2 regions of the Alteromonas sp. 5NS40-0096 genome follow, and region 2 is predicted to be linked to the other one. Evidence: predicted binding sites of a transcription regulator. Region 2 holds the regulator's gene; the other holds the start of a gene.
What was found. The regulator FliA, encoded in region 2, starts transcription of late flagellar genes. The targets are predictions, from matches to a motif close to CTAAAGNTNNNNNNNNNNNNGCCGATA.
Positions count from the first base shown of each region.

Region 1: a site for FliA is predicted at 3,336-3,362, ahead of AC27G9_RS18565 (flagellar protein MotY). Genes of this name have one in related genera too.

Region 1 is NZ_BAAJLQ010000007.1:95,790-112,484, reverse strand. It holds gene AC27G9_RS18585 (TonB-dependent receptor plug domain-containing protein) at 1-1,294, shown strand, start outside; gene AC27G9_RS18580 (bacterioferritin-associated ferredoxin) at 1,304-1,498, opposite strand; gene AC27G9_RS18575 (peroxiredoxin) at 1,740-2,345, shown strand; gene rnt (ribonuclease T) at 2,451-3,080, opposite strand; gene AC27G9_RS18565 (flagellar protein MotY) at 3,388-4,251, shown strand; gene glpQ (glycerophosphodiester phosphodiesterase) at 4,289-5,281, opposite strand; gene gloA (lactoylglutathione lyase) at 5,286-5,672, opposite strand; gene AC27G9_RS18550 (MBL fold metallo-hydrolase) at 5,725-6,756, shown strand; gene nth (endonuclease III) at 6,763-7,452, opposite strand; gene AC27G9_RS18540 (electron transport complex subunit E) at 7,474-8,166, opposite strand; gene rsxG (electron transport complex subunit RsxG) at 8,171-8,806, opposite strand; gene rsxD (electron transport complex subunit RsxD) at 8,803-9,897, opposite strand; gene rsxC (electron transport complex subunit RsxC) at 9,901-12,345, opposite strand; gene rsxB (electron transport complex subunit RsxB) at 12,346-12,909, opposite strand; gene rsxA (electron transport complex subunit RsxA) at 12,909-13,490, opposite strand; tRNA gene AC27G9_RS18510 (tRNA-Asn) at 13,702-13,778, opposite strand; tRNA gene AC27G9_RS18505 (tRNA-Asn) at 13,805-13,881, opposite strand; gene AC27G9_RS18500 (MATE family efflux transporter) at 15,022-16,398, shown strand; gene uvrB (excinuclease ABC subunit UvrB) at 16,395-16,695, shown strand, end outside.
Region 2 is NZ_BAAJLQ010000003.1:526,217-542,911, forward strand. It holds gene flhA (flagellar biosynthesis protein FlhA) at 1-895, shown strand, start outside; gene flhF (flagellar biosynthesis GTPase FlhF) at 926-2,347, shown strand; gene AC27G9_RS12300 (MinD/ParA family ATP-binding protein) at 2,344-3,216, shown strand; gene AC27G9_RS12305 (RNA polymerase sigma factor FliA) at 3,213-3,941, shown strand; gene cheY (chemotaxis response regulator CheY) at 3,989-4,372, shown strand; gene AC27G9_RS12315 (protein phosphatase CheZ) at 4,408-5,154, shown strand; gene AC27G9_RS12320 (chemotaxis protein CheA) at 5,167-7,386, shown strand; gene AC27G9_RS12325 (protein-glutamate methylesterase/protein-glutamine glutaminase) at 7,406-8,572, shown strand; gene AC27G9_RS12330 (ParA family protein) at 8,620-9,396, shown strand; gene AC27G9_RS12335 (chemotaxis protein CheW) at 9,393-10,118, shown strand; gene AC27G9_RS12340 (chemotaxis protein CheW) at 10,136-10,627, shown strand; gene AC27G9_RS12345 (DUF2802 domain-containing protein) at 10,695-11,123, shown strand; gene metA (homoserine O-succinyltransferase MetA) at 11,328-12,251, shown strand; gene AC27G9_RS12355 (homocysteine S-methyltransferase family protein) at 12,262-13,323, shown strand; gene metH (methionine synthase) at 13,328-15,949, shown strand; gene AC27G9_RS12365 (DUF938 domain-containing protein) at 15,942-16,535, shown strand; gene AC27G9_RS12370 (methyl-accepting chemotaxis protein) at 16,689-16,695, shown strand, end outside.

The sequences.
Region 1 (16,695 bases), on a different contig from region 2:
TAGCATTAATCTTGATGTCAGAAAGTTCTTAGATCTTGGGTGGCATGAAGCCGTCAATTTTGCTGCGGGTATCGAATGGCGAAAGGAGAGCTATCATCAAAAAGCAGGAGAACTCAACTCCTATGAGGTTGGTTTTCTAGCCATGGAGCCCGATACCGGTTTAAGCCAAGGTTTCAGTGTTGGCTCGAACGGCTTTCCTGGATACACGCCGCAATCTGCAGGCGATTGGAGCCGCACGAACTGGGCGGTGTACATCGATGTCGAGACCTATCTCAAGGAATCTTTACTCGTCGGTACTGCACTTCGATATGAACACTTCAATGACTTCGGCTCGACATTTGAGGGGAAACTTACTGCGCGTTATGAGTTGAACGACCAGCTATCTTTTAGGAGTTCAATCAGTACGGGATTCAAGGCGCCGACGGTGGGGCAGAGCAATGTCATTAATGTAACAACGGCATTTTCCGCTCGAGGGTTGGAAGATCAAGCAACCTTACCGCCGACCAACCCTATTTCTGAACAAGTGGGGGCGACGCCATTGCGCCCAGAAGAGTCGGTGAATAAGAGTATTGGTATGGTTTACTACTGGAACGATGCTTTTTTCGTAACGATGGATTATTTTCATATTACATTACACGACCGCATTAGCACGACATCGGCTATCCAACTTACCGAAAGTGATGTTAATAGCCTAGTGGAACAAGGTGTACCTGCTAACCAGATATTCGAAAGTGTGAAATTTTTCACTAATGACTTCGATACGACAACTCAGGGCGTCGATATCGTGTTGAACTACGAGTTTGCCACTGGCAACATCGAGAATACATTGTCGACTTCCTTCAACTGGACCCATACTAACGTTGACAGAGTGACACTGTATCCTAGGCTTAATGAATCCGGCGGTATCGATTTCGTTTCAAACTTGGCACCGTCGCGTATCAGAATGCTTGAGGAAAACTTACCTGACTTTAGGGTTGTAATGGCGTTGACACAGAATTACAAAGCCTACAGTGCTCTTTGGCGAGTGCGTTACTTCTCTGAGTTTTACGAAGACCATCTCGATGCTGCTGCAGGGCTTGATATTGAGGGGAGTGCAGAAATAGTGGTCGATTTGGAATTGAGCTATCAATTCGCCGAAGATTGGAAATTCACAATTGGTGCACAGAACTTGTTTGACAATCGACCGTCTCTGAACCCATTTAGTGATGTTGCGGGTGCAAGATACCCTCCAACGTCTCCGCTAGGGATGAATGGCGGTTATTACTACGCTCAACTGAAATATGAATTTGATTAGAGTGGCTAGCTAGCCCACGTTCTTGAAAAGGGATTCGTCGATGATAGTAGAATCGATGATTTGCTGCGCCATTTGCACGCATTTTCCACACTGAGTACCAAGTTCTAATGTTTGACGTAACTCACGCAAATTGCCCACGCCGTTCTCTTCAACAGCTTGCTTAATTGCTTTGTCTGTTACACCGAAACACATACAAACGTACATAAGGTTACCTCAATACTTCAACGCAAATGATAATAATTGTTATTTTCCAACCGATCAAGATTTAATTGCGAATAATTTTTATTTAGAAACGCGTTTTCTTAAAGGTCGTGATTTAAGTCAATGGTTTTGCAATTATTTTGTCTGCTCAGACTTGTATTCTCTAAATAAGAACCAATATGACTAATTGAGAATCGGGAGGAGTCCTCTCTCCCATATAACAACAGAAAACATTGGAGCAATCATGAGTGTTTTAGTAGGTCGTCCAGCACCGGATTTTACAGCTGCAGCCGTTCTTGGCAGTGGTGAAATTGTTGATTCATTCACGTTAAGTGAAGCAATAAAAGGCAAAAAAGCCGTTGTATTTTTCTACCCATTGGACTTCACATTCGTTTGTCCATCTGAACTAATCGCTTTTGATAAGCGTTTCGAAGAATTCCAAAAACGTGGTGTTGAGGTAATCGGTGTGTCTATCGATTCTCAATTCAGCCACAACGCATGGCGTAACACGCCAGTCAACGAAGGCGGTATTGGTCCAGTTCAATACACTTTGGTTGCTGACGTTAAACACGAAATTTGTCAGGCGTATGACGTAGAGCACCCAGAAGATGGCGTTGCATTCCGTGGCTCATTCCTAATCGATGCGGATGGTCTTGTGCGTCACCAAGTTGTTAATGATTTACCACTAGGTCGTAACGTCGACGAAATGTTACGTATGGTTGATGCTTTGGCATTCCACGAAGAACACGGTGAAGTTTGCCCTGCAGGTTGGACTGAAGGCAAATCAGGTATGGACGCAAGTCCAGAAGGTGTTGCTAAGTACCTAGCTGAAAAAGCAGAAGAACTATAATCTCACGCTTTATTTTTATTCAAAAAGCCTGACTATCGTCAGGCTTTTTTGTTTTTATCGATGTCCCGCGATAGCAATGCAAAAACTCGCTATCTGACGCGTCTATTACTCAGCCACAGGCCAGCCACCGAGTGCTTTGTAACGATTTACCATATAGCAGAACAACTCAGCGGTTTTCTCTGCATCGTATAGTGCTGAGTGGGCTTCTTTTTGATCAAATGCTATTTTCGCCGCTTGGCAAGCTTTAACAAGTACAGTTTGGCCCAGTGTCAATCCGGCCAAGCTAGTTGTATCAAATGACACAAATGGGTGAAAGGGAGTACGTTTTATACCACTTCTTTCGATAGCTGCGTTGACAAAACCCTGATCAAAGGTCGCGTTATGAGCGACGATAACTGAACGTTGACAATCGGCATCCTTTTGCAATTTTCTAATCGATTTACACAAATCTTTCATTGCATCCGATTCTTCTACCGCGCCGCGCAATGAACAAAATGGATCTATACCATTAAAATCCAGTGCCGCTTGTTCAAGATTGGCACCCTCAAACGGTACAACATGACGATGGAAGGTTTTATCTGGCACTAGGTTGCCGTTTTCATCCATCTTTAGTGTTACCGCTGCGATTTCTAAAAGGGCGTCCTGGTTGGCATTGAAACCAGCCGTTTCGACATCGATAACGACGGGAAAATAGCCACGGAAGCGCTGTGACAATACATGTTGCTGTTTTGACATCTTGTTGGGTTTTGCTCTTATGTGATGTGAGGCATGTGCCGGTAAATATTAATTATCGCATATTGCGCGGCGTAACACATCTTTCTACCAGGCCCAAATTCGCGATAAATAGCATTGGCGCAAATCGAGACTTTTGGCACAATGAACGAGGCGCTTTGTCCTTTTTTGTAAGACTTGTCTGTGTAAATCTTGGCAAAAGTAAACAATTGTTAGCGTCACCGTATTGTTTAGACCAATGAGCACGAGCAATATGGTCTAAACTTTTCGCGCCAACGGACGATAACTCTGTTGAAGTGGAGGCTTTTTAATGCGTCGAATATTAATCAGTTTAGTTGCCGTGATCTCTTTGTCTAGTCACGGAGCAATGCGGCAGTATGCTGCAACAATAGAAAATTCTGAATGGCAGGTGACCCAGCAAAATCGTCTAGCCTGTACTCTTTCTCATCCTATTCCGGGTTACGGCGACGCGCTATTTACGAGTGTAGCCTCAAAACAGCTCAATATGGAGTTTGAGTTAGACATGTTGTTGCTCCCCAAGAAATTTGGCGTTGCAGCTGTGTATTCAATGCCTCCAAGCTGGATGCCCGGACATAGCCGCAAGACGATTGCAGATATGACTATCCGCACACAGTACGATGGCGATTTGCCCGAACAAGCCGCATGGACCATGCTGTCTGAGTTAGAAAAAGGGTATTGGCCAACACTTTACTATCAAGATTGGTACAACCAATACGACAAAGTTTCAGTGGGCTTAAATGCCGCTAACTTTGCGTCTAGCTACCGCGATTTTGTTCAATGTGTATCTAATCTTTTGCCGTACAGCTTTGAGGATATCGCTTACACTGTTTTGAGTTATGAAAAAAATAGTGTGGAGTTGACGAAGTACTCAAAGAAACGCTTGGCGATGATCGGCGACTACCTCAAAGAGGATAACGAGCTGGAGTTGGTTCTATTAGATGGCTACACCGATAGTTACGGTGGTAGATGGAACAATGAACAGCTGTCAATTCGGCGTGCTAATGTCGTCAAGGATTACTTTGCTTCCATGGGCGTGCCAATGGACCGTATTGCCGTAACAGGCCATGGAGAAAAACGTCACATCTCGCCGAATACAAATAGCCGAAGTCGAGCGCAAAACCGCCGTGTTGTCGTCAGACTAACCAAGTCATAACAAAAGGGAGCTTACGCTCCCTTTTTCATCAAAGCACTTACTTGTTTAAAAATTGCTTTACAGGCGGTACCTGATCGGTAAATACACCATCCGCCTTAACCTTGTCCACCAGAATATCGAGTAGCATAGTTCCGCTTATACCCTGCGGTAGGGCATCGATACGATAGGTATAGGGATGAACTTTCAATCCCAATGATTGGGCTTCTTTCAGCCAGAGTTGGGGCACAACCTGTCCTTGTGCCAATTTAGGCATATCGACAAGCTGAACGATCCAAGGGCCGACACCTTGAGCAACGCTGGCAACCGATGCTAACCCTTCTGATGTCCTCAACCAGTCGTAATCTGTGGGAGATTCTGCCCAACTGTTTTCTGCTATCAGTTGAACTAGTTTCATTTTTGCGCCTAGTTCATGTCGAATTCGACGGAGCTCTTCATGGTCAAAACACTGGACATAAATCGGTGCATCAGGCGAATCAAGACCGTATTGTCTCAATAGCTCAATCACAATTGAACTGATATCGATGCCCTGTTCGCGATGCCAGGCTGGGGATTTGATTTCCGGGTAAAAACCAATATTTTGTCCCGTCAGTCGATTGAGCTGGGAAATCAATTCAATATGCTCTTTCAATGTGGCGATTTGAAATGACGCATCGCCTTGATAGCGACTGGGGAAGACAGGATTACCTTGTTTGTCAGTACGTTCGTGAACGTTCAGCGTTCGCAATTCTTTTAAGGTAAAGTCCAGAGCATAAAACCTACCATCTTCTCGCGCTCTTCCGGGATATTTTTGCTCCACGTCGGTAACGGTTTCTAAATGAATGTCGTGAAGGACAATGGGGACGAGATCTTTGCTGAGAACGATATCTTGTTCAATAAAAGTAGGTGACTGCGCATGGGCGAGGGTAGCCGCCTCTAACGTATGCTCAGGAAGATAGCCTGAAGCTCCTCGGTGGGCAATGACATCAAAGGCGTGAGCCTTACTCACGCTGGCAATGAGACAAATACCTGCAAACAAAATACGTGGCTTCATTTGGTTATTCACCTTCTTGAATTAACTCGATAGCGTAGCCATCTGGGTCGCGAACAAATGCGATTACCGTTGAACCACCTTTCACCGGGCCCGGCTCTCGGTAAACTTCAGCTCCCTTAGCTTTAAGTTGTTCGCAGAACGTATAGATATCATCCACAGCGAAAGCCGTATGGCCGTATGCTGTGCCCATATCGTAATCGTGTTCTCCCCAATTGTGAGTTAATTCAATTACTGCCTGACTTTGCTCGTCACCGTACCCGACAAACGCTAAAGTATATTGATATTCCTTGTTTTCACTCTGGCGTAAAAGCGTCATGCCCATGGTATCAACATAAAACGATAACGACTTTTCAAGGTCTTTTACGCGTAACATAGTGTGTAACATTCTCATCCGGCAACTCCGTTAATTTTCAATAGCGTAACTTCAGTTATAGCCCTTAAGTATGACAGTTTTCGCGGTGCAGAGCTGTATTTTAGCGATTTACGGTGTATTTTTTGAGTTTGGTACAGCAATCGTGTGTGCTCGGGAAGAAGATATGACGTTTTACGGTCACTTCAATAGTGATAAAAAAGGAGCTTACATGAGATTCATCAGCGCGATCAGTTTTGTTTTATTTTCGCAAGCCGGACTTGCCAATGTGTGTGATGACGTTGAGGTTCAAGTGCTCGGTAGTGGCGGCCCAGAACTCAACGATGGCAGAGCCTCGTCTTCCTATTTAATTTGGTACAAAGGCGAGTCTCGGGTGCTTGTCGACACGGGCTCGGGGAGCAGTGTGCAGTTTGATCATGCCCATGGCGATATGAATACACTCGACGCGATTGTGTTTAGCCACTTTCATTCCGATCACAGCGCCGATTTTGCTTCTTACATTAAGGGCGCTTTTTTTACTCCCCGTGATAAGCCGCTTGTCATCGCGGGCCCCAGTGGGAATAGACTGATGCCTTCGACGACCCAATTTGTTGATAGACAAATTGGTGAATCTGGCGCGTTTCAGTATCTTGCTGATAACCTTGACGATACACAACAACAATATCCTATACGCGTTGTCAATCAGCCGGCCAACCGCATCAGTGAAGAAGTGAGTATTTCCTCGACGATACGCATTCAATCTTTACCAGTGGAACACGGTCCGATAGCGGCTGTGGCTTGGAAAATCAATGTGGCAGGGTGTGTAATTACTTACACAGGTGATATGAATGGCACGAACAAAGATTTCGCTGCATTTTCTCGTAATGCCGATCTCGCCATTATGCATGCGGCGATCGATGAACACGCTTCGGGCGTAGCGACAAGGCTACATATGCGTCCATCAGACATTGCAGCTATCGCTAATGACAGTGCTGCTAAACGCATTCTCTTGTCTCATTTTATGAATCGAAGTGCCCCTCAGCGAGAGGCGATTCGGGCGCTAGTGGCGAAAGAAACAGGCAAACCAGTTTTACTGGCAGAAGATTTGATGAAAGTCCAATTATAAGCCTTGCTATTTTTTCTTTTTGGCCTGCTCTTTTAGCACTTGGTTGATGAAACTCTTTCTGCCGAATTGACGGGTAATCAAACATTTGTCGAGGGAAAAACCTCGAGCAGGGCAGTACTCACGGCCGTAGAAAATAATTTGAAGGTGCAAGTCGTTCCACTTTTCTTTTGGAAATAATCGTTTGGCGTCGCGTTCCGTTTGTTCAACGCTCTTACCATTAGACAAACCCCAGCGATACATCAATCGGTGAATGTGAGTGTCTACTGGAAATGCTGGTACGCCGAAAGCCTGTGCCATCACGACAGAGGCTGTTTTATGGCCGACTCCTGGCATGGCTTCTAGTGCTTTGAAGTCTTGTGGCACCTCGCCATTGTGCTGCTTGATAATCATATCTGATAAGTGCCAGATGCCTTTCGACTTCATTGGAGATAAGCCACAGGGCCTGATTATCTCTTTGATTTCGTCAATGCTCATTAAAACCATATCGAACGGGTTATCGGCCCTGGCAAAGAGTTTAGGCGTGATTTGATTCACGCGTTCATCGGTACACTGAGCCGACAACAACACTGCAACTAACAAAGTGTATGGGTCTTTGTGATCGAGGGGGATAGGAACTTCAGGGTAAAGCGCTTCTAGAATTCGAATTATCTCTGTGACTTTCTCTGCTTTGGAGATTGGCTTGTCTGTGTTAGTCATAATCAATAGCGAGGTCTTATTTTAGTTTTCAGCAGTAACACGAGCACGAGACACCTTCTCTACCGCTACTTGTTGTTGACTTGCAATGTGGTTATCGATCGCGTTTTTCGCCGCTATGATAAAACCCATCCCCAGAAAAGCGCCGGGTGGCAAAATAGCCAATAAAAATGGCTGCTCTGTTGTAAACAGTTGAATCTCAATAACCTGCGCCCAATCACCGAGTAGTCGATCTGCACCGCTGAACAAGGTACCTGCGCCCAATATTTCTCGGATGGCTCCGAGCAACATCAATACAGCGGTAAAACCGGCTCCCATCACTAAACCATCGTAAGCAGCGGGTAGGGGATTGTTTTTCGAGGCAAACGCTTCTGCGCGACCGATAATCGCACAATTCGTAACAATCAAAGGAATGAATATACCTAACGCTAGATACAAGTCATATGTGAACGCGTTCATCAGTAGTTGAACGATTGTCACGAAGGCAGCAATAATCATGACAAACACCGGAATACGAATCTCATTGGGCACGTAGTTTCTTACTAGGGAGACAGTGACATTAGACCCAATGAGTACCAAGGTCGTTGCTAAGCCTAGGCCTAAACCATTTATCAAGGTCGCTGTAACGGCTAAGAGAGGACATAACCCCAACAACTGAACCAGTGCTGGGTTGTTTTTCCAAAGACCTTCTATCGTTAGGTTCTGATAATCTACCACGGATTTACTCCTTCGCTGGGCAGCTAGTTTGCGCAGAAAGTAATTGGCTCATGTTGTCATGAACAAATCTGGCGGTGTTTGCGACACTGCCAACAACCGCCCTCGGTGTGATAGTTGCGCCAGTAAATTGGTCAAACTGCCCACCATCCTTTTTGACCTGCCACTGTCGTGCATTGTCATCGGAAAAGGTTTTGTTGGAGAAACTTAAAATCCAGTCACTCACCGCTAGATCTATTTTATCTCCCAGCCCTGGGGTTTCTTTGTGTTCAATCACGCGAGTACCGAGAATCTCTAAGTCTAGGGTAATGCCGACAATCATTTTAATCTGCCCACTGTAACCATTTGGCGCAATCGTAGTGACGACAAAACCCACGGGCTCGTCTTGTCGTTTTGCTCGATAAATGGTTTGTGCTTCAGTGCTCCCCAGAAGTGGTGAGGACAATTGAATACAATCGTCTAAGATCGCGTTGTCATGCCTGTCTTGAGGAAAGACTTCATTGATAAGCGATTTTAACTTATGTGCTTGTTGAGTCTCAATCCGCGATTTGGTACTGAAATGAGTGACTGCAATGAGACCTGTTGTAATCACCGCAAATAATCCCAGCAGGGCACCGTTACGAACAATAGATTTATCGATCATGAGTTGGAGTTCCTCGCGGATTTTGCTTTATGACCATATGTCCTTGGCTGGGTATAATAATCGATCAAAGGGACGGCCATATTCATGATAATAACCGCAAAGGCGACAGCGTCTGGATACCCACCAAAGTTTCGAATGATTACAATCCAAAACCCTATCATGGCACCAAATACAATTCGGCCCCTTGGTGTAGTCGAGGCGGAAACAGGATCCGTTGCGATGAAAAAAGCGCCGATAAAAACACTGCCGTTAAGCAGGTGAAACAAAGGCGAGGCAAAAAGATCGCTGTCATAACCAAAGAACAGCAAAGATAACACGGCTACGCTGCACACTAGGCTCACTGGGATTTGCCAGCTGATAACACGAATCTTCAGAAGATATAGGCCACCAAGCAAGTAACCCATGCTCACCCAAGCCCAACCCACTCCTGCAGCGTTGATCGTATCTTGATTGAACAGTGACGTAGACAATACTTCACCGTAGGTTTGCTGGTTTGCTAATCCAGTTTTGACTGCATCCAATGGCGTAGCCATTGTGGTGCCGTCGGCTATCACTCGCAACTGTTGAATATCATAGCCGGACTGGGTGAAATTGCTGAATATCACCATTGCCGTATCAACAAAATTGGCCTCGTAATACATCAGGCTGTTTGGTGGTAACCACATTGTCATCGCCGCGGGAAAGGAGATCAGCAGTACGACATACCCAACCATCGCAGGGTTGAACATATTAAATCCAAGGCCACCATACAGCTGCTTGACAATGATGATAGCAAAAGCGGTTCCCAGGACTGTCATCCACCAAGGTAAAAGTGGAGGAATACTGACGGCAATGAGTAATCCTGTTAAAACGGCACTGTAGTCACTCAGTGTACGCTCTATATTTTTCTTCCGTATAAACAGCAAAAGCGCTTCGGCAGCAACGGCGGTGAGGGTCGCTAAAATACATTGGATAATGACACCAAAACCGAAGAAATAGGTTTGCAAGGCTATTCCCGGTAGCATGGCATAGATGACAAGCCGCATTACCTGGCCTGTATCGCGTTTCACTCGTTGGTGTGGAGAGCTATTGAGCTTTAGCGTTGGTATCATTTACTACTCTTTCTCGCTAGATTGTTGCTGTCGAGCTAATTTTTTCGCTTTTGCCTTCGCTACGGCAGCCGCAATTTTGGCTTGTTTGTCGTCATCTGCCACTTGCCTGACTTTGGATGAGACCTCATCTTTTTTGGCTTTGTTCGCCTTGGCTTTCGCGACGGCGGCAGCAATTTTAGCTTGCTTATCATCCAATTCTATTTTTGACTCGTCTGTCTCTTGCTCACTTGTTGGTGCATCAGATGCGTTTGCAACCTCTTCACTGCTTGAAGAAGGCAATAGTTCAGCAGCTTGTTGCTCCTCAGATGAGCGATTCTTTTTGGCTTTTGCCCTAGCAACAGCAGCGGCAATCTTTGCTTTTTTCTCTTCGTCAGACGTTTTTGAGATGCTCGGTTCTGGTTCCGCATTTACAGTCGCTGGCGAAGCCGTGTCATTATTCGGGTCTTGCTCAGTCTCTACGCGTTTGGCTTTTTGTTCCGACGCAGCCACTTTTGTCAGTTTATCTGTTTGAGCGTTGGTGGCGCTATCTTCGCTGACGTCATCAGCTGTTTGGTTCGCTTCGTGCTCGGCTTGTTTTGCTTTCGCCTTTGCAATCGCAGCGGCTATTTTGGCTTTCTTGTCTGGTTGTTCGTTAACCTTTTCGCTGGCATCGTTTTGTTGCGTCTGCGCCGCATCTTGCGCTTTCTTGGCTTTTGCCCTGGCGATAATAGCCGCAGCTTTTGCTTTATTATCTTCGTTTTGGGCAGTTGCAGAGTGACTTGTTGCCTCTTGAGCTTCGGCGGTTAGGGCATCTGTTTGTTGCGCTTTTTTTGCTTTTGCGCGGGCGATTGCTGCAGCGACATTTGATTTCGTTTGCGTGTTTGACGCGCTAACCTCGTCGTTAGACTGTGCTTTTTTGGCTTTTGCCCGAGCTAGTGCAGCGGCGACTTTGTCTGAAGGGCCTTTAGTTTGTGACCCTTGCTGGGCTTTCTTACGAGCCTCTGCCGCCAAACGGTGTTTCTCTTCTCGTTCTTTTTTATCTCGCTCTAAACGATCGTTACGAGATTCGAATCGGGCTTTTGCCTTTTCGGCTTTACTCTTTTCATCACGCTGAATACGAATTTCCGACTTCGCTTTACGATAATAATGAACTAAGGGGATCTCACTTGGACATACATACGCACAAGCGCCGCATTCAATACAATCAAACAAATTGTATTCTTGTACTTTGTCGTGATCACTGGCTTTTGCATACCAATACATTTGTTGGGGTAACAGGCTGACCGGACAGGCGTCTGCACACTCACTACAACGAATGCAGGCTCGCTCATCATCACCGTTGGTCAATTCGTCCTTTCCCGGCACGAGTAAGCAGTTTGTCGTTTTGACTACAGGTACCTCTGCCGTAGGAACAGCGAACCCCATCATAGGGCCACCCATAATCACTTGTGGGACCGCCTGTTTGGCTGGCGCATAACCGGCTTGTTGCAAAAGGTGGCCTACAGGTGTGCCCAACAGTGCCCAAAAATTTTGTGGTGCAGAGACGGCGTTACCTGTCACGGTAACTACACGCTCAACTAAGGGTTTTCCATTGTAAATGGCGTCAGCAACAGCGTAGCAGGTGCCAACGTTGAACATGACTATGCCAATATCAGCAGGTAATCCATCTCCCGGTACCTCGCGATTGGTCAATACCTGAATCAGTTGTTTTTCGCCGCCCGCAGGGTATTTGGTCGGCACGGAGACAACAAGGAAATCGTCTTTGCCTTGGCAGGCTATCTGCATCGCCTTTATGGCTTCGGGTTTATTGTCTTCAATGGCGACAATGGTCATTTTGGGTTGTGCAATATGAGCCAGTACATCAATACCTTGGCGAATCTGCCACGCGTGCTCGCGCATGAGCCTGTCATCCGAAGTGATGTAGGGCTCGCATTCAATACCGTTGACGATTAGGAATTCAACGGGCTTCGACGCATTTGCTTTGATGTGTGTTGGAAAGCCAGCTCCACCCATTCCGCTGATACCCGCTTCACAAATCGCTGCGACAATAATGTCATTTGGCATTTGTTGGAAATCTGAGACTGCCTGTAATTCACACCATTCGTCTTTGCCATCTGGCGCAATAACGACGGTGAGCTCTGTCAAACCGCTTGGATGCGCGACTATCCTGTTCTCTATCGCAATAATATCGCCAGAAGTTGGCGCGTGAACAGGGACAGCAAAAGGTTGCGCGCTATGAGTTAACTTTTGGCCTTTGAGTACGTGTTCGCCAACGCTCACCAACAACCTGCCTTCTACACCTATGTGTTGTTTTACTGGCAGAATTAATTGTTCTGGCATGTCGCAACGGCCAATTGAAGCTTGGTTTGAAGGGTATTTCTTCTCTTCGGGGTGGACACCGCCAGGGAAGTCCCACAAACGCCCTTTTGCTAATCTTTCGACAATGGTATCGAATTCTTCGATTCTCATTTAAGACACCATTTTCACAGGAATATTACCTTTACTTGTTTGCTCAAAGTCCCATTTCCAAGAGTTTGTCGTCGGTTCAATTTCAACCATATCAATGCAGTCTACTGGGCATGGGTCTACGCACAAATCACAACCTGTACATTCGTCGACAATGACTGTATGCATGTGTTTAGCCGCGCCCAAGATGGCATCTACTGGGCAGGCTTGAATACATTTGGTACAACCAATGCATTCGTCCTCACGGATGTAGGCAACTTTCTTTTTATCTTCCTCACCATGCGCGGCATCTAGTGGTATTGCCTCTACGCCCATCAGGTCAGCTAAGCGCTTAATGGTTGCTTCACCGCCAGGAGGACATTTGTTGATTTCATCACCGTTAGCAATGGCTTCTGCATAAGGTTTACAGCCTGGGTAACCACATTGTCCACATTGCGTTTGTGGCAGAATTTCATCTATTTGATCGACAAGCGGATCCCCTTCTACTTTGAAGCGAATCGCGGCGTATCCCAATATTAATCCAAAGATAAGTGCCAACAGGCCAATGACGGAAACGGCGCTAAACATCAGAATTTCACCAATCCACTAAAGCCCATAAATGCGAGAGACATTAAGCCCGCAGTAATCATAGCAATAGACGCACCTTTAAAGGGGGAGGGCACATCCGCCGCGGCAAGGCGTTCCCGCATCGCGGCGAACAATACGAGTACAAGAGAGAAACCTGCAGCGGCACCGAATCCGTATATAAGGCTCTCAATGAGGTTGTGTTGTTCGGTTAAGTTCAACAGTGCAACGCCGAGCACCGCGCAGTTGGTCGTTATTAGCGGTAAAAATATTCCGAGTAAGCGGTACAAGGTTGGGCTTGTCTTGTGCACCACCATTTCCGTAAATTGGACGACAACAGCAATAACGAGAATAAACGCCAGTGTTCTCAAGTAACCAATACCTAACGGTTGCAGAATATAGGATTCAACTAAGTAACTTGAGACTGATGCAAGAGTTAGAACAAAGGTGGTCGCCAACGACATTCCAATCGCTGTCTCAAGCTTTCCCGATACGCCCATAAACGGGCACAGGCCTAAAAATTTAACAAGAACAAAGTTATTGACCAGCACGGTACCAATCAATAAAAGGAAAAAATCTGTCATTTACCCACTATTAATCATTGTGATTGTGTTTGCTGCTTTTACTTGGCGTTTTACGCAGGAAGTAAAATATTGGTTTAGTGCGCTATTATCGCTTTTTGTGCGTTGATAAACAACTTGATAAAACTAGGGTTATTCGGTCGAATTTCTATGAAATGATGAATTAAATAGTACTGTGGGTAAGATAGTGAGAATCACTGGGAAAATTGAAGAGTGGCTCCCCCTCCCCGACTCGAACGGGGGACCTGCGGATTAACAGTCCGTCGCTCTAACCAACTGAGCTAAGGGGGAACAGTCTATTTCACTCTGTCGAAACTTGGCTCCCCCTCCCCGACTCGAACGGGGGACCTGCGGATTAACAGTCCGTCGCTCTAACCAACTGAGCTAAGGGGGACCTGTGTTTCAACGGAGGCGAATATTAAAGACGTAATATCGCGCTGTCAACAATCTTACCGATTTTTTTCGCCTTAAATTTATTTTTTTGTTTTTTTGTATGCTTTCGCATCAAAATGCCTATTAAATGGTCAAAAAAGTGAGTTATGTCTTCTCTAACCGGTCTTGGCGCGGGTAAATATAGGGTAAAATGCTCTTGCTGTTTTCCTTTGCGCAAAAATGCAATCTCATATTCTAAAATTAGGTGTATCTATACCTAAAAGCTATTAAAAATTCGTTGATTACTGTTTGTATGTCCAGCTTTTCATAAATCTGTAACCTTGTTGTTGCGTCTTGAGGTTAGTCGTTACTTACCTAAAAACTGACCTAAAGACCATGAATGCCCGTTAATACGAGGGCTTGGACAGTTATCCACTAAATCTGTGGATAACTATGTTGATAGGTGTGGTTAAACCAGGCTGTTCATCCTTTTAGATCTGGATCGCACTAAATGATCATGTCATGAATTGGCATGTTTTTTTATTAAAATCATTGTGTTGTGTGATTTGGGGAAGGCTTTGGGATAAAAAGAGATTCAGTGTTGATAGCACAGTGGCGATTGTGTGTTAAATCCGAGCGAGTTGCGACAAAAATGCACAATATTTTTGCTGTTAACATATTATTAACGCGCCATGGCCGTTTTCTCGATGTTTCTGAAATAAAACTGTGTGAACAAAATGCTTCATCAAGATGACACTTATGTTTCAGGCGCGTTTTGCCGCTAGAATATTGTGTGAAAGCCAAACTAAACTTGAGATTGAGGTTGCGTAAAATGACCAAATTTGTCTGTAATCTCGTTTGTGCACGTCAAGCGTCAACTTGATTTATTATCTACAAGTTGTATAGCTCGCGATAGCGTTAATCTATCGTTTAATTATTATTTTTTTCTCATAACCTTGGTATTATCTCACCATCAATTATCGTCGAGCTAATCGTCCTTGTTCAAGCGTCCGAGAACTGTGGCTCGTTCAGTTGTGTTTGTGTCTTTTTGACGATGAGTACGTACAGTGAAGAAGAAGCTAAGCTATTTCTCCTCCAATAGCGTATTGAAGTCATTGATACGACTGTCAGCAACGCCAAAATCAATAGAGAACCTAACAACGTGACCACTCAGGATTCAAAGGCAACATCTAACCTGACTCAGGGTAATATCTTCGAAACATTGAAACGCATGACGATTCCAATGATTCTAGGCATGATACTGCTGATGAGCTTTGGGCTCGTCGATACGTTTTTCGTCAGTTTACTGGGGACTGATGAACTCGCCGCGATCAGTTTTACATTTCCAGTTACTTTCACCGTAATTAGTCTCAACATTGGCTTAGGCATCGGTACCTCTGCGATTATCGGAAAGCTTCAAGGTCAAGGCGATATAAAAAACGCCAGAATGTATGCAACTGGCGCCATCATGCTGTCTACTTTGATGGTCGGTGTGCTGGCAATCATTGGGTATTTTACTGTAGAGCCCATTTTTAGCTTGCTCGGTGCCACAGATGCCTTGCTTGTACACATTTCAGATTACATGGGCGTCTGGTATCTATCAGGGATTTTTCTCTGTATTCCCATGGTCGGTAACAGCGTGTTACGCGCCTGCGGTGATACCAAAACGCCGAGTATCATCATGGCCGCTGGTGGTGCGATAAACGCTGCACTGGACCCTCTGCTTATTTTCGGTCTTGGGCCTATTGAAGGAATGGGTATTAAAGGTGCAGCTTATGCAACCTTGATTGCTTGGATTATCGGTGCGACCTGGATCATTGTGTTACTCGCGCACAAACGCAAGCTGATGCTGCCTCGTTTACTCACATTGGCCGAATTACGTGAAAGCGCGGCTTCCATACTTAAGATTGGCTTACCCGCTGCTGGGGCAAATATGTTGACACCGATTGCTGGTGCCATCATGACGGCGGTTGTTGCGGGTTACGGTGCTGAGTCTGTAGCGGCGTGGGGAGTCGGTAATCGCTTAGAGTCGATGGCCAATATCGTTGTGTTGGCGTTATCCATGACACTCCCTCCATTTATCAGCCAAAACCTAGGAGCAGGGCGTTTAGACCGAGTTAAAGATGCTTACATGGCAACGTTAAAATTCGTAATTGGCTGGCAGCTGTTGGTTTTTGTTTTATTGTGGCTCACATCCCCCCTTATCGCAGAGCTGTTCGCCAAGGAACAGAACGTCGCCGTACTGATTGCTATGTTCCTTACTATTGTACCTTTGGGGTATGGCATGCAGGGAATCGTGATATTAACGAATTCCTCGTTCAACGCCATGCATATGCCGATGACCGCTTTGGTACTGAGTGTATTGCGATTGTTCGTCTTTTTCGTTCCAATCTCATATGCTGGAAGTTACTTTTTTGGCCTTGAGGGCTTGTTCATCGGTACAGTGATTGCCAATTTACTGATGGCGGCTTGTTCCTTCGTTTGGTTCAAAAATGCTGTGAATCAACAATCAACGCAAATGAGTGAGTCACATTCATGACAAAAGGTTTTGAACTGGTTGCCAAGTACGAACCAGCAGGTGATCAGCCTAATGCAATTGCAACGTTAGTGGACGGTTTAGAATGCGGTCTTGCTTCTCAAACTTTGTTGGGAGTAACGGGGTCGGGTAAGACCTTCACGATGGCCAATGTCATCAATCAAGTTCAACGTCCCACGTTGATTCTGGCTCACAACAAAACCCTTGCGGCCCAGTTGTACGGGGAAATGAAAGAGTTTTTCCCTCACAACTCTGTCGAATATTTCGTTTCTTACTACGATTATTATCAGCCTGAGGCTT
Region 2 (16,695 bases):
CGGGTTCTTGGTGCCGCCAGTGCACATTCGCGACAACCTAGACTTAGACCCCAACGCCTACACTATTTCCATGCTTGGCGTCAGTATTGGCGAAGCACAAATTAGCCACGATGAAGAAATGGCAATCAACCCCGGTCAAGTATTTGGCAAGTTAGAGGGCCGACCGACACAAGATCCCGCGTTCGGTTTAGAAGCCGTTTGGATTAAACCTAGCAAGCGAGAGCATGCCCAAACCCTTGGTTACACTGTCGTGGATGCAGCAACAGTTGTTGCCACTCACCTAAGCCAGCTCTTGACCAATAACGCCTACCAATTGTTGGGTCATGAAGAGACCCAGCAGTTGTTGGATATGTTGGCGAAACACAGTCCGAAATTAGTCGAAGGACTGGTACCAGATATCATCCCGCTCAGTACTGTGGTGAAAGTGTTGCAAACCTTGCTCTACGAGGGTGTGCCTATTCGCGACATGCGTACCATAGTGCAAACGCTGTCTGAATACGGCCCTAAGAGCCAAGACCCTGATGTCCTAGTCTCTGCTACCCGAATTGCGCTCAAGAGATTGATTGTTCAAGAAATAAGCGGTGGGGCTCAAGAAATCCCCGTCATAACTTTGGCGCCAGACTTGGAACAGATGTTGCACCAGTCACTACAAGCGGGTGGAGAAAATGGCGCTGGTATCGAGCCTGGACTTGCTGACCGGATGCAGCAATCGTTACAGCAAGTTAGTCAACAGCAAGAATTAGCCGGAGAGCCGGCGGTGCTGCTGACGTCGGGAATGTTGAGGCCAGTACTGTCTAGATTCCTGAAAAATGCCGTGATGGGACTGCATGTCTTGTCTTATCAGGAAGTGCCAGATGATAAGCAAATTAAAATTGTTAGCTCAATAGGTCAATAATCTGACAGCGATTGAGAAAAGAGGTTGGGAATGAAAATTAGACGTTTTTTTGGCAAAGATATGCGAGAGGCGCTAAGCCTTGTAAAAGCCGAGTTAGGTCAAGACGCCGTTATTATGTCGAATCGCAAAGTCGCTGACGGCATCGAACTCGTCGCCGCGTATGACAAAGAGCCAACACCCAAAGTGGCACCTAAAAACGAATCGTTTTCAGGAAAACCTGTTCCGACGTTGAGCGAGATTATCGGTGACGATGGTCCCGATAGTCTTAAAGCGCTATTGGAGAAGCAATCTCAGCAATCGATGCAACAACCTCACACGTCAACACAAAGACAGCCAGCACCTCAGCCATCGGTTCAACCTCATTCTCAGCCCCGAGCCCAATCTCAACCTCGAGGTATGACACAACCGGCAACCAAGCCCGCACATGAACCCGAACTTTTTTCAGCCGATGCGCTTGTCGACTCAAAAGTTAATGAGGTGAATGATGGCTTTGACGATTTCTCCCAACCGTCACAATCGTTAAAGCAAGGTGAATTAGACAGCATTAAAGAAGAGCTAGCCTCTTTGCGCAGCGTGCTTCAACATCAAGTTGCTGACTTAATGGAAGCGAAGCAACGCCGCCAGCGTCCTACCTTGAGGTATTTGGCACAGCGACTTGAAGGAATGGGGATTAGCCGAAGCCTAGCCGAGCAACTCGTAAATTATACGCCAGCGGATTGTACTGAACGAGAGGCTTGGCTATACGTTTTAAAACTTTTAGCTAATCGCGTGAATGTTTCTGGTAATGATATCCTGTCTCATAGTGGTGTGGTCGCGCTTGTAGGACCCACTGGCACAGGTAAAACGACAACAGTTGCTAAACTTGCTGCTCGTTACGCGCAGAAATACGGTGCAGACCAGGTAGCGATGATTACTATCGATACTTATCGTATTGCCGCTTTTGAGCAATTGGCTACTTATGGCAAAATCATCGGTTGTGTTACGCGAAAGGCACAGTCAAGTGAAGAGCTTGCTGACCAGTTGTTCCAGTTGCGTCACAAACGCCTTATTTTAGTGGACACTGCGGGCTTTAGTCAGCGCGATAGTCGTTTAATTAAACAGTTGACGAACTTTACTCAGGCTAATACGCAACCCATTAGACAATATTTAGTTGCACAAGCGAGTACGCAATATTCAGCATTGCAGCATATATTTGATGCATACGAGTCGGTAAAACTTGATGGATGCATATTCACTAAAGTCGATGAATGTTATAGTCTGGGCGAAGCATTAAGTGTTGCCATCGAGCGCCAAATTCCGGTGAGTTATGTCACCGACGGACAGCAAGTCCCTGAGGACATTAAAGTTGCTGATGGAAAATCTCTCGTATCTGCTGCCGCAAAGCTTTATAAAAAGTACGGATTGAATCATACTAGAGGCAATCATGTGGTAAATGCAGCACGAGCAGTATGATCGAAGATCAAGCGAGTAGCTTACGAAAGATGAATCAATCACGGTTAATCAAAGTTATAGCAGTCACCGGCGGTAAAGGTGGCGTAGGAAAAACAAACATCACGTTGAACACTGCCATTTCGATGGCAAAGCAAGGTAAACGCGTGATGGTATTGGATGCCGACTTGGGTCTGGCAAACGTCGACGTTATGTTGGGATTACGGGTGGAAAGAAACCTGTCCCATGTCTTGTCGGGCGAATGCACACTGGATGATATTCTTATCACCGGCCCTCATGGCATCAAGATCGCTCCAGCAACGTCTGGCACACAGTCTATGACTGAGCTGTCGCCGACGGAACATGCTGGCTTAATTCGCGCTTTCAGCGAATTGCGCTCTCAAATTGATGTACTCATTGTGGATACCGCGGCGGGCATTTCCGACATGGTATTGAGTTTCTCAAAAGCATCTCAAGATATCCTTGTTGTGGTCTGTGATGAACCCACTTCCCTGACAGATGCGTATGCATTGATTAAACTCTTGAACAGAGAGCACGGCGTATTCAAGTTTAAAATTGTTGCGAATATGGTGAGGGATGTTAGAGAAGGGCAAGAACTCTTTAGCAAACTGTCAAAGGTAACAGGGCGTTTCTTAGACGTGGCACTAGAGCTAGTGGCAACGGTTCCCTTTGATGAAAACATCCGTCGCTCAGTGAGAAAGCAAAAGGCGATAGTTGATGCTTTCCCCAGTTCTCCAGCGTCTATGGCCATCACTCAGCTTGCAGCTAAAGCACTACAATGGCCAATCCCAGCTCAGCCTGGCGGACATCTGGAGTTCTTTATTGAACAGCTTATCTCGAATAAAAACAGTGTGGCGGGTAATCAAGGGTGAATAGCAAAGCAGCTGCTTACCAACAACAAGTCGATAAAGCGCAGCTGGTAGAGCAGCACGCTTCTCTTGTTAAACGTATTGCACATCATTTGATGGCAAGATTACCGGCAAGCGTATTAGTTGATGACCTTATTCAATCCGGCATGATCGGCTTGCTGGAAGCTGCCAAAAATTTTGATGGTAGCAAAGGCGCGAGCTTTGAAACTTTTGCCGGTATTAGGATTCGCGGCGCTATGCTCGATGAAATCCGAAAAGGTGACTGGACGCCTCGCTCTGTGCACAAAAACAGCCGAGCTATTACAGAAGCGATCAATCAGGTTGAGAAAGAAACCGGTCGTGACGCGCGAGACGCCGAGATTGCAGACAAGCTAAATGTGCCGATCGCGAGTTATCACCAAATGCTCGGTGAAGTGAACGCGGGCAAGTTGGTGGGTATTGAGGACTTAGGCGTCTCTGAGGATGTTCTGACTACCGATGATAACCGCGGAAATGACACGCCTTTAGAAGATTTAATGCAGGGCGCTTTTCAAAAAGCGCTCGCACATGCTATTACTACATTACCAGAACGTGAAGCTATTGTGCTTTCCTTGTACTATGATGAAGAGCTGAACCTCAGAGAAATAGGCGAAGTACTCGAAGTCAGTGAATCAAGAGTGAGCCAAATACACAGTCAGGCCATGCTAAAACTCAAATCACGAATGCAGTCATGGCGGACTGGTGAATAGAACCACGAACTAAACGATAACAATTTAACCCCTCAGTGGAGGCCATTTTGGATAAAAATATGAAAATTCTTGTGGTAGACGACTTTTCTACTATGAGACGTATCATAAAAAACCTGTTGAAAGACTTGGGCTTCTCCAATATCCAGGAAGCAGATGACGGTAGCACTGCATTGCCGATGCTCCAACAAGGTGATTTTGACTTTGTTGTAACTGATTGGAATATGCCTGGAATGCAAGGTATTGATTTGCTGCGCAACATTCGAGCTGATGACAAGCTCAAACATTTGCCAGTACTCATGGTAACCGCCGAAGCCAAAAAAGAGCAAATTGTTGCAGCGGCGCAAGCCGGCGTAAATGGTTATGTTGTTAAACCATTCACAGCAGCAACGCTAAAAGAGAAACTTGACAAGATTTTTGAACGTTTAGGTTAATCCAGGCGCTCCTGAAATAATAAGAGGATAACTGGATGTCAACAAACTCTAACGTCCCAATATCGCTCGAAGAAGCAAAGCAGCTCGTCACGTATTTGGAGCAAGGTGATAACGAAGCGGCTAACGCTTTGTTGGAAGCCGCTTCATTGAAAGAGTCGATCGAGCTTTTTGCGGAAGTCGGTAAGCTGACTCGTCAGCTCCATGACTCTTTGAACAATTTCCAATTGGATGAGCGCATTGCAGGTCTTGCGAATCAAGACATTCCTGATGCACAAAGCCGCTTGACCTACGTTATTGAAGAAACGGAAAAAGCTGCCAACACGACAATGGATGCGGTTGAGGCAAGTATGCCTATCGCTGAAAACTTGTCGGAGCGCATTAGCCAAGTGATGCCTGAGTGGAAAAAGCTCATGTCTCGCGAAATAGAACTGGGTGGCTTTAAGTCATTGTGTACCGAATTGGACCAGTTCCTTGAGCAAACGTCTGCCGATTCGACCAAGTTGACCAGTTTGTTAACTGAAGTGTTAATGGCACAAGGCTATCAAGACTTAACGGGCCAGGTTATTCGCCGTGTTATTGAGCTCGTAAAAGAGGTCGAAGACAGCCTAGTTAACATGCTCACAATGTTTGGCGAAAAAGAAGTCTCTAATTTTGCTAATAAAACTGAGAAAAAGAACGATAAAGTAGAAGCAGAAGGTCCAATTATTGACGCAGAGTCGCGTGATGATGTTGTTCAAGGTCAAGATGATGTTGATGACCTTCTGTCTAGCTTAGGTTTTTAGGGGAGCAGGCGCATGTCGTTTGATGTGGATGAGGATATTTTACAGGACTTCTTAGTCGAAGCAGGCGAGATCTTGGAACAGCTCCAAGAGCAACTGGTAGACTTGGAAAACAATCCTGAAGATGCAGATTTGCTAAATGCCATATTCCGCGGTTACCACACTGTGAAAGGTGGCGCCGGATTCTTGTCGTTGACAGAATTAGTGGAGATATGTCACGGTGCGGAAAATGTTTTTGACATAATGCGTAATGGTCAACGCACATTGACCCCAGAGTTGATGGATGTCATTTTGCAGGCCACAGACGTGGTCGTTGAGATGTTTGAGCGCGTAAAAGCGCGCGAACCTCTTGAGAGTGCAGATGCAGCGTTGGTTGAGGTGCTACACAAACTTAGCGAACCTGAATCCCCTGATGAAAACATTTTTGGCAATGCCGACGACACTTCAGCGGCTGCACCTGCCGAAGAACCCGCTTTTGAGTTAGAAGAAGCGCCTGAGCCTGTTACACAGGCAAGCGACGGTGGTTCGATCGAAGAGATAACAGAAGACGAATTTGAAGCGCTACTTGACGAGTTGCACGGCTCTGGCGCGCCTGGGCAAACAGCAGCGAAACAGGATGAAGCACCTGCTCCAAGCGCTGCACCAGCTTCGGATAGTGAAGATATCACCGATGATGAATTCGAAGCGTTATTAGACCAGCTTCATGGCAAGGGACAGTTTGGCTCAGAGTCTAATCCTGAACCTGCGAAAAACGAAGCACCCAAAGCACAAGAAGCGGCTGGTGGTGATGACGAAATTACTGACGATGAATTTGAAGCCTTGCTAGACCAACTTCACGGTTCTGGCAAAGGGCCTAGTGTTGACGCGCCGGCCCCCCCCAAGGCGGAAAAACCAAGAGTTAAAGTAGATGCCGAGGCGACAAAAGCGGTAGAAAAGGCGAAAAAAGAACAAACAGCTAAGCCGGCGGCCAAAGCGAAAGCGCCAGCGAAACCCGCTGCGAAAGCTGCGCCAGCGGCACCAGCGAAGAAAGATGACAAGAAGCCAGCTCCTGCTGCGCCTCAAGCAGAAACCACAGTTAGGGTCGACACTAAACGGTTAGACCAGATCATGAATATGGTTGGTGAGCTAGTTCTTGTTCGCAACCGATTGTTAAGTCTAGGGATTAACCTCAACGACGAGAACATGTCGAAGGCAATTGCAAACCTCGATGTCGTGACTGGCGACCTGCAGGGCGCGGTAATGAAAACCCGCATGCAGCCTATCAAAAAGGTATTTGGTCGTTTTCCTCGAGTCGTCCGAGATCTAGCGAGAAGCTTAAAGAAAGAAATTGTTCTTGAGCTAGAGGGTGAAGAGACCGATCTAGATAAAAACTTGGTAGAGGCACTGGCCGATCCACTAGTTCACTTGGTGCGGAATTCTGTTGACCACGGTATCGAAATGCCTGATGACAGGGTTGCAGCAGGTAAACCAAGTACCGGTGTTGTTAAGTTAGCAGCCTCACAAGAGGGTGACCATATCCTGCTTACTATCACTGATGATGGTAAAGGCATGGATCCAGATAAACTTAAGGATATCGCGATTAGCCGAGGTGTACTTGATGCCGACGCAGCGGCAAGAATGTCAGACGTAGAAGCTTTTAATCTGATATTTGCACCTGGCTTCTCTACCAAGACTGAAATCAGTGATATCTCTGGCCGTGGCGTGGGTATGGATGTGGTGAAAACCAAAATCAACCAACTCAACGGTACAGTCAATATCGATTCTAAAATGGGTCAAGGTACTCGACTTGAGATCAAGGTACCACTTACCCTTGCTATTTTGCCGACCTTAATGATTGTGGTGGGTAAACAAACCTTCGCATTGCCTCTAGGCGCAGTGAACGAAATCATCAATATGGACATCAAGAAAACCAATACGGTTGATGGTCAGTTGACTATGATTGTTAGGTCAAAAGCGATACCACTGTTTTTCCTTGGCGAATGGTTGATTCGCGGTGGAGCAACAATCGATCGCGAAAAAGGCCATGTAGTTGTTGTGCAAATTGGTACTCAACAAGTGGGTTTTGTTGTCGACGCACTGATTGGTCAGGAAGAAGTGGTAATCAAGCCGCTAGACGCATTGCTGCAGGGAACGCCGGGCATGGCGGGGGCGACAATTACGTCCGATGGTGGTATTGCGTTGATACTCGATATTCCGAGCCTGTTAAAACGTTATGCTAGAAAGGCGCTTAAATAAAAATAAAAGGAAACCGTAAATGGTCTATAAAGTCCTTATTGTGGACGATTCGACCTTTTATCGTCGCAGAGTTCGCGAAATTCTTAATGAAGATCGCGAACTCGAAGTTATCGATGAAGCGCGCAATGGCCAAGAAGCCATAGAAAAAATCAAAGCACTCAAACCCGATGTGGTCACGATGGACGTAGAAATGCCCGTTATGGACGGCATTGCTGCTGTTAAAAAAGCCATGTCTGAGTGCCCCGTTCCCATCATAATGTTCTCTTCACTCACTCATGATGGTGCTCAAGCAACACTTGACGCACTTGAAGCTGGGGCGCTGGATTTTTTACCAAAGCGCTTTGAGGATATCGCTCAAGATAGAAAAGAAGCGTCTTCGCTGTTGAAGAATAAAGTGCGTATGATCGCAAGGCGTAGTGGTATTACACGCAATCGTGGCGTTGACGCGAAAGGTACCAGTACGCCTCGTACACCACGTACTACGTTTTTACGTTCTTCTAATGTTTTGACCGGCAATCGCACGTCGGTGTCATCTTCGATGAGCAGTGTGCCCAGCAGTATGCCCGCGGTAAACGTTGAATCGGTTAAATCTGTGGTTCGCTCTGGGAAACGTTACAAGGTTTTAGCGATCGGAGCTTCGACTGGTGGTCCTGTTGCACTACAAAAAGTGCTCACGGCATTGCCTGCAAATTTTCCATATCCGATTGTACTCGTACAGCATATGCCTGGCACCTTCACAACGGCCTTTGCTCAGCGCCTGAACAACCATTGTAAGATTGAAATTTCTGAAGCGGTGAGTGGGGATGTTCTTAAACCTGGCCATGCTTACCTTGCCCCTGGTGGCAAGCAAATGCTCATCGAAGGCACGTCGTCCCAAGCGCGAATAAAAGTGACCGATGTATCCGCGGATGAAAAAATCAGTTATAAGCCTAGTGTCGATTTAACTTTTGGTAGTTTAGCGCGTGTATTCGGCGGTGACGTACTCGGTGTAATATTAACGGGCATGGGAGCTGATGGCAGAGAAGGTTCCCGAACCTTAAAAGGTCGCGGTGCAAAAATTTGGGCCCAGGATCAAGAGTCTTGTGTGGTCTACGGGATGCCGCAAGCGGTTGCCCAAGCGAACATCTCAGAAAAGAACATTGGGCTAGAGAATATTGCTAGCTGTATCCTAACGGAAATGGGGTAAGAGTGTGAAAGCTAGTCGGGGAAAGTCGTGCTAGGGAGTATGCCAATTTGAAGGTTTGGACGATTGCGAATCAAAAAGGTGGTGTGGGTAAAACCACGACGACGGTAACGCTTGGTGGCTTGCTAGCGCAGCAAGGCAAGAGAGTGTTATTGCTTGATACCGATCCTCACGCTTCATTGAGCTACTACTTTGGCATTGATTCTGAAGAGTTATCCACTTCGGTTTACGATATTTTTATTAATAATCAATCTGTCACTGCCGATAACGTTCTTGATTGCTTGTGTCCAACTAAGTTAGACAGTTTATTTATTTTGCCTGCAACCATGGCACTGGCTACGTTAGACAGACAAATGGGCATGCAAAGTGGTATGGGGCTCGTACTCAAGAAAGCGCTAGACAAAGTCAGCCACGAGTTTGACTACGTGCTGATGGATTGCCCACCCGTACTTGGTGTGCTAATGGTAAATGCATTAGCGGCTTGCGATCGCGTTATCGTACCTGTGCAAACCGAATTTTTAGCCTTGAAAGGGCTAGATAGAATGATGCATACCCTTGAAATAATGGGTAAATCGTTAGCCAAAGAATTTGACACTTTGATAGTGCCAACTATGTTTGACAAAAGAATCAATGCTGCACTTGATGCACACAAGCGCTTGATTGCGGATTACGGCGACAAACTATGGGAACATACTATTCCCGTTGATACGCGATTCAGAGACGCGAGCCAGGCGCAGTCGCCTGCTTCGGTAGCATATCCGAGAGCGCGAGGCGTGTATGCCTATAAAAAGTTGTTAGAACAGTTGGAAAAAGAGACCCGTTTATGACTAAGAGTACGCCATTCGCAAGAGAAGATGTCATGAAAGACTATCTCGATGGCTTACTGCAGGAGCCTGATGCGCCATCGGAAGCAACAGAGCGCGCTGCGAAGCTTTTGGAACAAGCTTCCGTTGCAATGCCAGAGATTGAAGTTCAAGATGACGCATATGAAGAGCCCGTTGAAATCGATGTCCCCGCTATTGAGACTGAACCGGAGAGTGAAGTCGCGGTAACGTCAAACGAAGCGCCAGAGTTTGCTCCAATTCACGATCAGCTGGAGTCCACGTTTCAGGCGTTGTTTTTTGAAGTGGCGGGTTTAACAATGGCAGTCCCCTTGACGACATTAGGTGGTATCCATAACCTAGACAAAGTCGGACCATTAATTGGCAAACCAAAATGGTTTAAGGGCGTGATGCTTCATAGAGAAGAAAAACTTAACGTTGTGGATACGGCGCAATGGGTCATGCCAGAAAAATATGACCAAAATTTGGCAGAGACGCTAAACTATCAATATCTTATCATGTTAGGTAATAGCCCTTGGGGGCTTGCTAGTGATAAATTGGTTAATACCGTTACTTTGTCAAAAGAAGATGTTAAGTGGCGCGAATCCATAGGCAAACGGCCTTGGCTCGCGGGAATGGTAAAAGAAAAAATGTGCGCGTTGGTAGACGTGTACCAACTTATTTCAATGTTGAACAATGGCTTAGGCAGTAACGACCAGATGCCATAGCTTTGGGAGCCAAGTTAATGAATGACGAAAGAACAAATAACGCCGCAGCAGATAGCAACGATGAGGTGTTGCAGTGGGTAACTTACCGATTAGGTGAGGAAACCTATGGCATTAACGTGATGCAGGTACAAGAGGTATTGCGATATACCGAAATTGCGCCTGTTCCTGGTGCTCCAGAGTACGTACTTGGTATTATCAATCTACGTGGTAATGTTGTGACTGTTATTGATACTCGGGCAAGGTTTGGTTTACCGCCAACGGATATCACTGACAACACGCGTATTGTTATCATCGAATCAGATGAACAGGTTGTGGGCATTTTGGTTGATAGCGTAGCCGAAGTGGTTTACTTAAAATCCTCTGAAATTGACAGTGCGCCGAATGTTGGTACAGAAGAAAGTGCTAAATTCATTCAAGGTGTGAGCAACCGCGATGGCGAGCTACTTATTCTTGTCGATCTTAACAAGTTGTTAAGCGACGAAGAGTGGGACGAAATTAGCTCACTGTAAGTGTCTCAGAGGCACGAGCTATCGTGCCTCTTCCTTTCTAAAGCTGAAGTGTGAAGTAGATACCTGTTTGTTAGAACACGTTTTTAATCCAACCGTAATTTTTTCGATACTCGTCGTACTCGGTGGCGTGGTAGCGATGTTGCTGATAGTTATTGTTGGTCTTAAACGCCAATTGGCGAATCAAGTATCAACCTTGAGTACGATTAAACTCGCTAATCGAGATTTAACACGTACGGTATCAGATATTGCTAATCAGATTGAGGAGGAACGTGCGAAAAGTCTGGTCATGGCTAAACAATTCACCGCGTATCAATCCGAACTCGATCAACTGGGAAACAAACAAAGAGAATTGGAACAACAAGATCCCAGTACTCGTTTGTATCAAAAAGCCGTACAACTTGCCAAAGACGGAGCATCTGTTGATGAGTTAGTGCAAGCATGCGACCTGCCACAAGCTGAAGCCTTGCTTCTGGTTAACCTTCATCAAAGCAATTAACCGTCTCAATCGAGGCGTTGCTCAATCTCGAGCAAAAGTGACGGGCGTCGCCCACTGGACTTTCCCATACGTTTCTCTTTACTTATGTCCGACATGAGCCGGCTTTTTTTAAATAAGCGTATGGACGTCTAGACGTAAACTTGTTGACTTTTTTAGACGTCTAGATGCACAATCAGGTAATTAAACATCACTATTGGGGTGAGTATGCCTATTCGAATACCTGCGGAACTGCCGGCACTGAATGTTCTCGGTGGTGAAAATATCTTTGTAATGGATGACCAGCGTGCCACAACGCAGGATATCCGTCCGATGGAAATCGGAATTTTGAATTTAATGCCCAATAAGATCGAAACGGAAGTTCAAATCCTACGCATGTTGTCGAATACGCCATTACAGATCAATATCGATCTGATTCGTATTGATAACCATACATCGAAAAATACGCCTCAAGCGCACGTCGATAACTTTTATCTAGGGTTCGATGAAGTAGCCAGTAAGAGTTATGATGGACTGATCATAACCGGTGCTCCCTTGGCCATGTTGGCTTATGAAGATGTGAAATATTGGAATAAAATGAAGACCATCATGGATTGGGCCAAACGCCACGTTCAATCTACGATGTTCTTATGTTGGGCCGCTCATGCTGCTATCTATCACTTTTATGGGAAGCGCCGCATCTTGCGATCTGATAAGCTCTCAGGTGTTTTTCAGCACCAAGTCCAAGACGTACACAATGAGTTGATGCGCGGTTTTGATCCAGAGTTTTACGCGCCGCATTCGAGATTTGGTGAAGTGCCAATTGCGGATTATCAGAGTATTGATGGGCTAAACGTACTAGCCAGCTCGGAGAAAACTGGCGCCTATATCGTTGCTTCCGAGGATAAGCGATTAGTGTTTATCACTGGACATCCAGAGTACGACCCAGAGACACTAGACCAAGAGTATAAAAGGGATATGGGTTCTGGCGAAACGCCGGCACTACCCGAAAATTACTACAAGGATGACAACCCGAACAATTGTCCTATGGTAAGGTGGCGGTCGCACGGTAATTTACTTTTTACCAACTGGCTTAACTACTACGTATATCAAACTACGCCATACGATTTGGCAGATCTGAGTAAAGGTTAAAGGTAGACCATTGAAAGAATCATCATTAGAACAGCGCCTAAAGCAACTTGCATCTGAGAGAATACTCGTGCTTGACGGTGCGATGGGCACAATGATCCAAAAGCACAAGCTCGAAGAGGAAGATTATCGCGGTGAGCGGTTTGCCGATTGGCCGAGTGATGTGAAAGGCAATAATGATCTATTGGTACTGACTCAGCCAGAACTGATTTATCAAATACATTGCGAGTATTTGGAGGCTGGCGCCGACATTCTCGAAACTAACACCTTTAATGCTACTGCATTATCAATGGCTGATTATGATATGCAAAGCTTGGTACCTGAAATTAACCGAGAAGCGGCTAGGCTTGCTCGAAAAGCCGCAGATGCCTGCACGCAAAAAGACCCTTCGAAGCCACGATTTGTCGCTGGCGTGTTAGGCCCCACGAGTAGAACTGCGTCCATTTCGCCGGATGTTAACGATCCCGGAATGCGCAACGTGACTTTCAATCAATTGGTCGATAATTACGTTGAAGCGACAATCTCGCTAATGGAAGGCGATGTCGATTTGATCATGCTTGAGACGATTTTTGATACGCTAAATGCCAAAGCCGCCGCTTTTGCTGTTGACGTTGCATTTGAACAAATAGGTCGCTCAGTACCCGTTATGATTTCTGGTACTATCACGGACGCGTCGGGTCGTACTTTGTCTGGCCAAACAACGGAAGCTTTCTATAATTCGCTGCGACACGTTAAGCCCACATCATTTGGTTTAAATTGCGCATTGGGTCCGGACTTGCTACGCCAATATGTTGACGAAATGTCGACTATTGCTGAATGCTTGGTTTCTGCTCACCCAAATGCAGGTTTACCCAATGAATTTGGAGAGTACGACATGGAAGCGGATGAAATGGCCACGCATATCAAAGAGTGGGCCGAATCCGGTTTAGTCAATATTGTCGGAGGATGCTGTGGCAGCACACCTGGCCACATCAAAGCGATTGCAGATGCTGTTGAATCGGTCAAACCCAGAATCGTCCCCACGTTAGATGTGAAAATGCGTCTATCTGGTCTTGAAGCTTTTTCTCACGAGTAGTGTTATGAGTCAATCTACAGCCAATTTTGTCAATGTCGGTGAACGCACTAATGTTACTGGTTCTGCGCGTTTTAAGCGATTGATCCTCGAGGGAGACTATGAAAGCGCACTCGATGTTGCTCGTCAACAAGTGGAAAATGGTGCGCAAATCATTGATATCAACATGGATGAAGCCATGTTGGATTCGAAAGCAGCAATGGTGCGCTTCTTAAACCTAATCGCATCCGAGCCTGACATTAGTCGCGTGCCTATTATGATCGACTCCTCGAAGTGGGACATCATTGAAGCAGGCCTGCAGTGTGTCCAGGGCAAAGCCATTGTCAACTCAATCAGTTTGAAAGAAGGCGAAGAACAATTCCTCGCCCAAGCCAAGCTTATCAAACGCTACGGCGCAGCAACGGTCGTTATGGCTTTTGACGAAAGAGGACAAGCCGATACAGAAGACCGTAAGTTTGAAATATGTGAGCGAAGCTATCGCTTGTTGGTGGACAAAATCGATTTTCCACCCGAAGACATTATTTTCGATCCCAATATTTTCGCTGTGGCTACAGGTATCGAGGAGCACAACAACTATGCTGTCGATTTTATTGAAGCCACTCGCCGTATAAGGCAGTCGCTACCCCATTGTCACATATCTGGCGGGTTGTCTAATGTGTCTTTCTCGTTTAGAGGTAACAACCCTGTTAGAGAGGCCATGCACAGCGTATTTCTCTTCCATGCTATAAAGGCTGGCATGGATATGGGGATCGTCAACGCTGGCCAACTTGAGGTCTATGACGAAATTCCTCCAGAGCTTCGCGAGGCGGTTGAGGATGTCATTCTCAATCGCAGAGATGATGCAACGGATAGGCTGCTTGATTTGGCGCCTAAATACCAAGGTAGTGGTAAAGAAGCGGCGAAGGAAAACTTAGAGTGGCGAGAGCTACCAGTTACTAAGCGGTTGGAACATGCGTTAGTTAAAGGCATTACGGATTTCATTGAAGAAGATACCGAAATTGCTAGGCAAGAAGCAGACAAGCCACTCCATGTGATTGAAGGCCCTTTAATGGATGGTATGAATGTGGTTGGCGACCTATTTGGTGAGGGTAAGATGTTCCTTCCTCAAGTGGTAAAGTCTGCAAGGGTGATGAAGAAGGCTGTCGCTTACTTACAGCCATACATTGAAAAGGAAAAGGAAGCGGGCTCAAGTAACGGTAAAGTCATAATGGCGACCGTGAAAGGCGATGTCCACGATATTGGTAAGAATATCGTGGGCGTTGTGCTGCAATGTAACAATTTTGAGGTTATCGACTTAGGCGTCATGGTGCCTACAGCAAAAATTTTGCAAGTCGCAAAAGAAGAAAACGCCGACATGATAGGGTTATCTGGTTTGATAACACCATCACTTGATGAAATGGTGCACGTTGCTAAAGAAATGCAGCGCCAAGCCTTTGATTTACCCTTGCTGATTGGTGGTGCGACGACGTCAAAAGCTCACACCGCGGTCAAGATAGAGCAGCATTACGAACATCCCGTTGTTTATGTACCAAATGCAAGTCGTGCGGTTGGCGTGTGCCAAAAGTTAATTTCTTCAGAACAAAGGCCCATCTATCACGCCGAAATCAAAAAAGAGTATGAAAAAGTAAGAGACCAGCATGCTCGCAAGCGCCCTCGCTCTAAGCCAATATCACTTGATGCCGCGAGAGCGAATAGCGTGGAATTGGACTTAAGTAAAGTCGCATCTGCGCCTAAAAAACTCGGTGTAACCGCTATATCTGCTGATTTAAAAACCTTGCGAAATTATATTGATTGGACACCGTTCTTTTTGACGTGGTCACTAGCAGGCAAATACCCGAGAATCCTGCAAGATGAAGTCGTCGGGGAGCAAGCCCAAGAGCTTTTCGATGACGCCAATGCGATGTTGGACAGTTTGATCGAGTCGAACGATATACAAGCCAAGGGTGTATTCGGCTTGTGGCCAGCTAACCGTGTCGCTGACGATATCGAGATTTACGCCGATGAGACAAGGGATGAATTGTTGGGCATTGCCCATCACCTTCGTCAGCAAACACTGAAAGAAAACCACCCTAATTACTGTTTGAGTGACTTTGTCGCGGCTAAGTCTACGGGCATAGCAGACTACATCGGCGCGTTTGCAGTCACGGCAGGCATTGGAGAAGACGAGCTAGCTCAGTCCTATGAACAGCAAGGGGACGATTATAACGCCATAATGGTCAAAGCCGTTGCCGATAGGCTAGCTGAAGCCTTTGCGGAATACCTTCATGAGCAAGTGCGAAAAGACTACTGGGGCTATGCGGCGCAAGAGCATTTGGATAATGACGACCTGATTCGCGAAAAGTATCAAGGGATAAGACCGGCTCCTGGTTATGCTGCTTGTCCAGAGCATACTGAAAAACAGTTGATTTGGGATTTGCTTGACGCAGAAAATCACACTACGATGAAATTGACGTCTAGTTATGCAATGTGGCCCGGCGCATCGGTTTCTGGTTGGTATTTCTCTCATCCTGACAGTCGATATTTTGCTGTGGCGAAAATACAACGAGACCAATTGGAAGATTACGCCGAGCGTAAGCAATGGTCTCTCGATAATGCAGAAAAATGGTTGGCACCAAATCTCGATGACTAAACCTTACAGCCAAGCGTGTGAAAACAACAAGCAACCTATTATTGAACAGCTCACTCGGCACTTTGCCGAGTGCACGCGTGTGCTTGAAATTGGTAGTGGCAGTGGGCAACACGCGGTACATTTTGCATCTCACCTAAGTCACTTGGTATGGCAAACAAGTGACCAAGACCATTATCACGATGGCATTAATCTGTGGATTGATGAGCATCCAGCCCCTAATTTATTGCGCCCGATTACGTTTACTGTTGGCGCTGATGCTTTCCCTGCTGGAAAGTACGATGGCGTTTTTACTGCCAATACCGCTCATATCATGCAAAAGCATGAAGTCCAGCATCTCATGAGTGATGTTAGCACTCACTTACTGCCTGGGGGCTTGTTTTGTCAGTATGGTCCTTTCATAGAAAATGGGAAATTTAGCTCACAAAGTAATGAGGACTTCCATTATTCATTACTAGAGAGAGGGTATGGTGGTTACCGAAGTATCGAAGAATTACAAGCTTGGCAAACCGGTTTAACGTTGATGCAAAAAATAGCGATGCCAGCTAACAACCTCATGCTGGTGTGGAAGAAGTTAAAAACTCGCTAAATTGGTGTTGAAAATGCGTCAACGTCAAAGGATGCGCATTTTCATATTCCATAAAAACTATCTTTTTACTTATTTCAAAGCGATTTTCTGTTATAAAAATATCTCAGTGCTAAATGCATATTCACCATTAATAATAATTACAAAGGGAATATCATGTCGT